Regions from separate parts of the Blastococcus sp. SYSU DS0617 genome, predicted to be linked through region 3. Evidence: riboswitches for the same ligand, from Rfam matches in the RefSeq annotation. Region 3 holds a riboswitch; each other region holds the start of a gene.

Region 1 (2,247 bases), on a different contig from region 3:
CCACCGAACCCGGTGGGCAGGAGGTCCCGGCTGTGCGTGCGCAGTCCGCGGGGCAGCCCCAGCGGCTCGGCCAGCAGCCGGTCGGCCATCTCGGTCCAGGTGGTCAGCCACTGCAGTTCGACCCGGCCGGACTCGTGCAGCTCCCGCAGCCGGGCGACGACGGCGGGGTCCCAGGACAGCACGTAGCCGTTGAAGCGTCCGCGCTGCCAGCCCTCGGGGAGGTCCGGGCGCACCGCGTTCAGCACGCCGTCGACGTCGAGCAGCAGGACGGGCGGGGGAGAGGTCACCCCGTCGTCCTACCCCGAACGGGCCGGGGAGTCGCGACCACGCGTCAGGCGGTGATGGCGTCCCGGCGCTGCAGGCGCAGCCGCCGGCGCTCGCGCTCGGACAGCCCGCCCCAGATGCCGAAGCGCTCGTCGTTGGTCAGCGCGAACTCCAGGCACTCGGCCCGCACCTCGCACCCGGTGCAGACGCGCTTGGCGTCGCGGGTGGAGCCGCCCTTCTCCGGGAAGAAGGCCTCCGGGTCGGTCTCGCCGCACAGCGCCGACAGCCGCCACGACTCGTCGCCGCCGGCCGGCGCCGCTGCCCACGGCTCCGACCACGACTCCGCGGCCGGCTCGGACCACGGCTGCGGCCAGGCCGACTCGTCAGCGGCCGGAGAGGTGTCGGGGACCAGCGAGAGGAAGGGGCGGAACGAGGACACGGAGCACTCCAGGGGAAGCGGGGTGGTGACGGACCAGTACGGGCCGATCTCTCTCCGTAACGCTAACGCCGTCGAACCTCTCCGGCTCCGGCGTAAGCACCCCGAAACCGGGCCGTCCGTTTGGCGCTTTGTGTCGACTTGTCGGCACATCGACGTGTCGCCCCGTCGACGAACCGCCGGCCGGGTCCGCCCCCCGTGCGGGGGGCGCACCCGGCCGGGCGAGACGGATCAGACGACCCGGCGGGCGGTGTTGTAGCCCGGCACCGAGCTCACCGGCACGATCGAGACCGGCTTGCCGTAGGTCGAGGAGTGCACCATCACGCCGTAGCCCAGGTAGATGCCGACGTGGCCCACCGGGGAGTAGAAGAAGATCAGGTCACCGGCCCGCAGGTCGGCGCGGCTGACGTAGTGCCCCGCCGTCGACTGGGCGCGGGAGGTGCGCGGCAGGTGGACGCCGACCGCCTGGAAGGACGAGTAGACGAGCCCGGAGCAGTCGAAGCCGCCGGGGCCCGTGCCGCCCCAGCGGTACGGCTTGCCCTGCTGGCCCATCGCCACGTGCGCCGCGGCCAGCGCCGTGTCGTACGACGACCATCCGTTGATGGCCGGGACCGCGGTGAGGGCCGGCGCCGATGCCTGGGACGGCAGCGAGGCGACGGCGCCGGGGGCGGGGCTCGCCGAGGCGGCCATCGGAGAGAGCGCGATTCCCGCGCCGGTGAGGAGGGCGAGCGCTGCCCCGCGGAAGGAGCGGCGGGTGATCGTGGACGTGCGAGTAGTCGTCATGGACGACGCGTTCTCCTGTTCTCCATCAACCGCCTACCGAGTTAGCTGACGGGTTCGGACGGGGAGATCGCCCGGCGCCACCGGCGGAGCCGGATCGCGCTTCACCCCAGTACTGCGGTGGGTCCCCGGCCCGGCGCCGAGAAGAGTCCGGCGCCGGTTCGGCGGTGTCCGACCGGGTGTCACCTGGGGCGGTGACGAACGGGGCCTCGGCCGGACCGCGACGACGCTAGGTCGGTCATCCGGCCGTCACAAAGTGACGGACGTGCGTCTCTGCGAGCGACTACCGGACCACCGCGGACCCGCTCCGGACGGGCGACTCGCGAGCCGACCACGGGGGACGCCGACGGTGCTCCGGGCGTGGCGGCACACGTGCCTAGCGGAACGCAACCGGCCGCTTACTTCGGTCCGGCGGCGTGGCGCAACGCACCGTCTCCGCCCGCTCGCGAGATCACTCCGCTGCGGACCGGTCCCGGCGAGATCAGGACCCTCGCCTCACGACGTCGGGACACCTCCCGCTCGACCGTGGTCCTCGCCCGGGCGGGAGGGACCCGCCAGGCGTTGGAGGTGGATCCCATGACCGCTGAGCCCGTGACCCCGGCTCCCGCGCGACCCGCGCCGCACGACCCGCCGGCCCCACGGCCGGCACCCTTCGGACGGCGCACCGCCATCGTCTGCCTGACCGTCGGCGCCGCGCTCAACCTCTCCGAGGCGCTGATCGGCAGGGTCGTCGGCCAGGGCGAATCGGTCGCCGGCAGCCTGGACGC
Region 2 (2,247 bases), on a different contig from region 3:
CCGGCACGCACGGAGCCGCCGAGATCAGCTGATCTCGGCGGCTCCGTGGCGTCGAGGCACCGGGATCACGCGATCCCGGCCGCGGGGCTCAGGTCAGTACCAGCCCTTGGCCTGCGAGTGCGACCAGGCGCCGCAGGGCGAACCGAAGCGGTTGTTGATGTAGATCAGCCCGGCGTCGATCTGGCGGTAGCCGTCGGAGGTCTTCGCGATACCGGTGCCGGCCCAGGTGCTGTCCAGGAACTGCGCGATGCCGTACGCGGTGCTGCGCGGGTTCTGCGCGTTGGGGTTCCAGCCGCTCTCCTTGCCCCACAGCTTCTCGAGGCAGGAGAACTGGGAGCTGTTGCCGCCGAGCTTCTGCAGGGCGTAGCTCTGGTAGGAGCCCGACGGCGCGGCGGGTGCTGCCGCTGCCGCGCGGGGAGCGGGGGCGGGGGCGGCCGGGCGAGCGGCACGTGCGGCGCGGGCGGCCTCCGCGGCGCGGGCGGCTTCCGCGGCGCGAGCCGCCTCGGCGGCGCGGGCGGCCTCCGCGGCACGGGCTGCCTCGGCGGCGCGGGCGGCCTCCACCCGGGCCGCCTCCTCGGCCGCGAGCCGGGCGGCCTCCTCGGCCGCGCGGCGGTCGTGCTCGGCCTGCTCGGCGGCCAGCTGGTTCAGCGCAGCGGCCGTCTGCTCGGCGTCCCGCGCGCTCCGGCTGGCGGCCAGCTTCTCCAGCGGCGCGACGACGTCGGTGTCCAGCGCGGGCGCCGGCTCCGCCGTGATGCCGAGCTGCTGGGCGACGCTCATCGACTCGGTCTGCGCGACGGCCTGCGCCTCGGGCTCCCCGGCGGAGAGGACGCCGACCATGACGGCGCCGGCCGTGGCCACGCCGATGAGGGCGACGGACCGGCGGGCACCCAGCGGCGGGCGGTTGCGGAGACGTGCGTTCACGGTGGTGCGGAGGTTCATGAGGAGGTTCTGCTCCGGGGGTCAGGGCGCAGCAGAGCAGCCGCCCCCCAGGGGCGGCGAGAGCCTGCGGCTGTCCAGTTCTTCCGTGAGCCGCCTACCGGGTTAGCTGACGGGTTCGGGCGGGAAGCAGCCCTACCCCGCCCCGGACTGGAGGTCCGGGGCCGGGATTCACCCCAGTACGTCGGTGGGTCCCCGGCTCGCCTCTCGGGGCGATTCGGCGGCGCCCGGCGCGGAACCCTCGGGTGAGGGAGCCGCCGGCCGGACCGGGCCAACGTAACGGCTGTTATCGGTTCGTGACAATGCCGTGAACGTATTTACCGACGTGACGCATCTCCCGTTCACGGCCGGGACGGATTCACGGCAGCCGCCACACCGTCGTCCGGCGGACGCGGGCAGGCCCGCCTTCGGTGTCGACGACGTCGTGGACGGCGGCCTCGACCAGCCGGTGGTGCGGCAGGTACGGCCGGCCGGGGTCCCCGATCAGCACCTCGGCGCCCGTGGCCCGGACGGCGTCCAGGAACGGCAGCACCCGGTCGGTCATGATCCGGTCGTAGCAGACGTCGCCGGCCAGGACGACGTCGACCGACGGCGGCCCCTCCCCCAGCAGATCGCCCACCGGCTCGATCCCGGCCACGCCGTTCAGCGCCGCGTTCTCCGGGATGGCGGCCAGCCCGAAGGGATCGATCTCGCTGGCCACGACCCGCGTCGCGCCGGCCATGACCGCCGCGACGGCGACCAGCCCGCTGCCGGCGCCCAGGTCCAGCACCGAGCGGCCCGCGACGACCTCCGGGTGATCGAGCACGTAGCGGGCCAGGGCCTGACCACCGGGCCAGGCCGCCGCCCAGAAGGGCGGCTCCTGGGCGGTCCGACCCTGCTCCACCGCCATCGCCTCCCACAGCGCGACGACGTCGGCGGCGACCAGCAGCCGCACCTCGGGCACCAGCGACGGACGCACGGGGCGGGTGTGGGCGCGGATGAACTCGGCGGGGACGGTCACCCGGTCAGTCTCGCGTGGCCGCCCCGCCCCGGGCGGAGGAGCCCCGGGCGGCGATGCCCCGGGCGACGAGCCGCCAGTAGCTCCCCGGCCGCAGCCGCACGAGTGCGTCAGGCACCCGCGCGCTGAGACCGATGAGCAGCCGGGGACGGCGCTTCTCGATGGCGGTCACGATCTGCGCGGCGGCCTTCTCCGGTGGGATGCGCAGCAGCCTGGCCATCTGCGCACGGCCCTCCGCGACCTCGGCGGGGTCCACCCCCGAACCCAGGCGCGCGCTCTCGGCGATCCGCGTCCGGATGCCGCCCGGGTGGACC
Region 3 (2,247 bases):
GGGAGCTCCACGGTGAGGGCGAGCACCAGGCCGGCGATCAGCAGCAGCGCGAGCAGGGATGCGCGCAGCCAGGTGGTGTCAGCCCTCCCCCACGTCCGCACCGCCCCATGATCGGGCACGGGCGCGCCGCGGCTCAGCAGCCGCCGAGGGAGATCCCGTGCCGGGCCAGCCACGGCACCGGGTTGGTGCGGTTCACGTAGAGGCCCCCGGTGTGCACCTCGAAGTGCAGGTGGGGCCCGGTGGACTGACCGCGGTTGCCGACCTCGGCGATCTGCTGGCCCGCCGAGACGACCTGACCGGGGCTGACGAAGAACCGGTTGACGTGGCCGTACACCGTGATCACGCCGTCGCCGTGCTGCACGGCGACCGCCAGGCCGAATCCGCTGGCCGGGCCGGCCTGGAGCACCACGCCGCCGTCGGGGGCGTGCACCGGCGTGCCGATCGGGGCGGCGATGTCGACGCCGGCGTGCAGGGTGCCCCAGCGCGAGCCGTAGCAGGAGGTGACCCGGCCGTTGGTCAGGGCCGCGCCACCACCGACACCACCACCGCCCGCCGAGCTGAGGCTCCTCGTCGGGGCGCCCGGAGCGCTGGGCGTCGTGGTGACCGCGGCAGCCTGGGCGGCGGCCGCCATCCGGGCCAGCTGCTGGGCCTCCCACGCCTCCGCGGCGTCGCGAGCGCCCTCCATCTCGAGCAGCCGGATCTCGGCCGCGCGCAGCTGCTGGTCGAGGGCCGCCTTGTCGGCGGCGACGGCGTCGAACTCGGCCTGCGCGCCGGCCACCTGCTTCTCGGCGGCGGCGTGGGCCTCCGCGGCGATGTGCGCCGCGCGGTCGCGCTCGGTGACCGCCGCCTGGGCCGCCCGCTCGGCCCGGGCCTGCTGGACCTTGACGGCCTCCATCGCGCTCAGCGTCTCGGCGCGCTCGCCACTGAGGACGTCGAGCGTGGCGGCCTGCTGGAGCAGCTCAGTGGGGCCCTCGGCGTCGAGGAGCAGGTGCATGTCCCCGAAGGACTCCTGGCCACCACCCATGTAGGCCGAGCGGCTGATCTCGGCGACCTCGTCCTCGGCCTGCTCGACGGCCTGCTCCGCGTCCTGGAGGGCCGCCGCCGCGAACCACGCCTCCCGCGTGGCGGCGTCGAGGGCTGCCTGGGCGGCGAGCGCCTCGCCACTGGCGGCCTCGGCCTCGAGGGTCATGCGGTGGAGCTTCTGCTCGGCCTCGGCGACCCGGGCCGCGATGGCGGCGACCTCCGCCGCGACGGCGTCGTGCTCCGACTGGGCGGCTTCGACCCGGGCGTCGTCGGCGGGAGCGGCCGTCGCCGCCGGCGCCCCGATCAGCGCGGCGACGAGGAGCGTGGTGCCGGTGAGGGACATCCGGAGGTGTCGACGTCGGGGCGAGTGGGTACTGGTTCGGCGGTGCAGGGTCGCCAAGGCGACGGTTCTCCATTCCTCACGACCGCCTACCGAGTTAGCTGACGGGTTCGGGCCGTTAGGTGCCCTACCTGGCCGCGCGACGTGCACGGACACGATTCACCCCAGAACTGCGATGGGTCCCCGGTCCCCCCGGCCATCAGGCCGGCGAGTTCGGCGGGGTCCGGCCGAGGCCCTCGGGTTCGAAGGCGGTGCTCGGTGGACCGCAGGGGACGGTACAAGCGAAACCTGGGTATGTCACAGGCGGATAACGAGAACATTGGCAACATTCGGCGGGACTCGCCGACGCGAGCCGCGTGGCCGCTGGTCAGCGGGTTCTGCGGGTGTGAGGCATCCCTCTCTGGCAGGCTGTGACCGCCGGGGCGGTAGCTCAGCCGGTCAGAGCATGGGACTCATAATCCCTGGGTCGTGGGTTCGAGCCCCACCCGCCCCACTCCGCGTGACACCCACCGTCGCATCCCGTGACGTGATCGGCGACGTGGACCCGCACCGGAGGAGCTGACTGCTCCGCGGCGGCAGCGGGTCCCCTTCCGCCGCCACGGGTGCGGCCGGTCGGTCAGAGGCGGCCCTTGATGGTCCGGGAGTAGGCGGCCCAGACGGTGGGCGTCTCGGCGACGACCAGCCGGTAGTTGCCGGCCTTCGGCGACGCGACGGAGACCGTCGCCGTGCCCGCCCTCGACGTCCTGACCGACTTGACGAAGGTCCAGGCGGACCTGCTCGTCGGCTGGTGGAACACACCCACGCGCACGCCGGCGCGCGCGACGTCCTTGTGCGAGCGGCCCGACCACTGCGTCGCGGTGGCCACCCAGGTCAGCTTCGTCCGG

The links. Region 3 has a riboswitch for cyclic di-AMP ahead of ACI793_RS08530 (M23 family metallopeptidase). Riboswitches for the same ligand answer to the same signal wherever they lie in the genome.
Region 1: it holds a riboswitch for cyclic di-AMP, as region 3 does, so the genes downstream of both, ACI793_RS13320 (C40 family peptidase) here and ACI793_RS08530 (M23 family metallopeptidase) in region 3, are expected to answer to the same signal.
Region 2: it holds a riboswitch for cyclic di-AMP, as region 3 does, so the genes downstream of both, ACI793_RS17965 (aggregation-promoting factor C-terminal-like domain-containing protein) here and ACI793_RS08530 (M23 family metallopeptidase) in region 3, are expected to answer to the same signal.

What each region holds. Positions count from the first base shown of each region.
Region 1 covers NZ_JBJHAO010000011.1:51,936-54,182, forward strand. The annotation lists gene ACI793_RS13310 (HAD domain-containing protein) at 1-287, opposite strand, end outside; gene ACI793_RS13315 (WhiB family transcriptional regulator) at 332-703, opposite strand; gene ACI793_RS13320 (C40 family peptidase) at 932-1,483, opposite strand; cyclic di-AMP (ydaO/yuaA leader) riboswitch at 1,499-1,657, opposite strand; gene ACI793_RS13325 (hypothetical protein) at 2,057-2,247, shown strand, end outside.
Region 2 covers NZ_JBJHAO010000021.1:30,335-32,581, reverse strand. The annotation lists gene ACI793_RS17965 (aggregation-promoting factor C-terminal-like domain-containing protein) at 94-939, opposite strand; cyclic di-AMP (ydaO/yuaA leader) riboswitch at 1,016-1,169, opposite strand; gene ACI793_RS17960 (class I SAM-dependent methyltransferase) at 1,295-1,936, opposite strand; gene ACI793_RS17955 (SDR family NAD(P)-dependent oxidoreductase) at 1,941-2,247, opposite strand, start outside.
Region 3 covers NZ_JBJHAO010000005.1:189,896-192,142, reverse strand. The annotation lists gene ACI793_RS08535 (TVP38/TMEM64 family protein) at 1-101, opposite strand, end outside; gene ACI793_RS08530 (M23 family metallopeptidase) at 134-1,366, opposite strand; cyclic di-AMP (ydaO/yuaA leader) riboswitch at 1,435-1,592, opposite strand; tRNA gene ACI793_RS08525 (tRNA-Ile) at 1,783-1,856, shown strand; gene ACI793_RS08520 (hypothetical protein) at 1,980-2,247, opposite strand, start outside.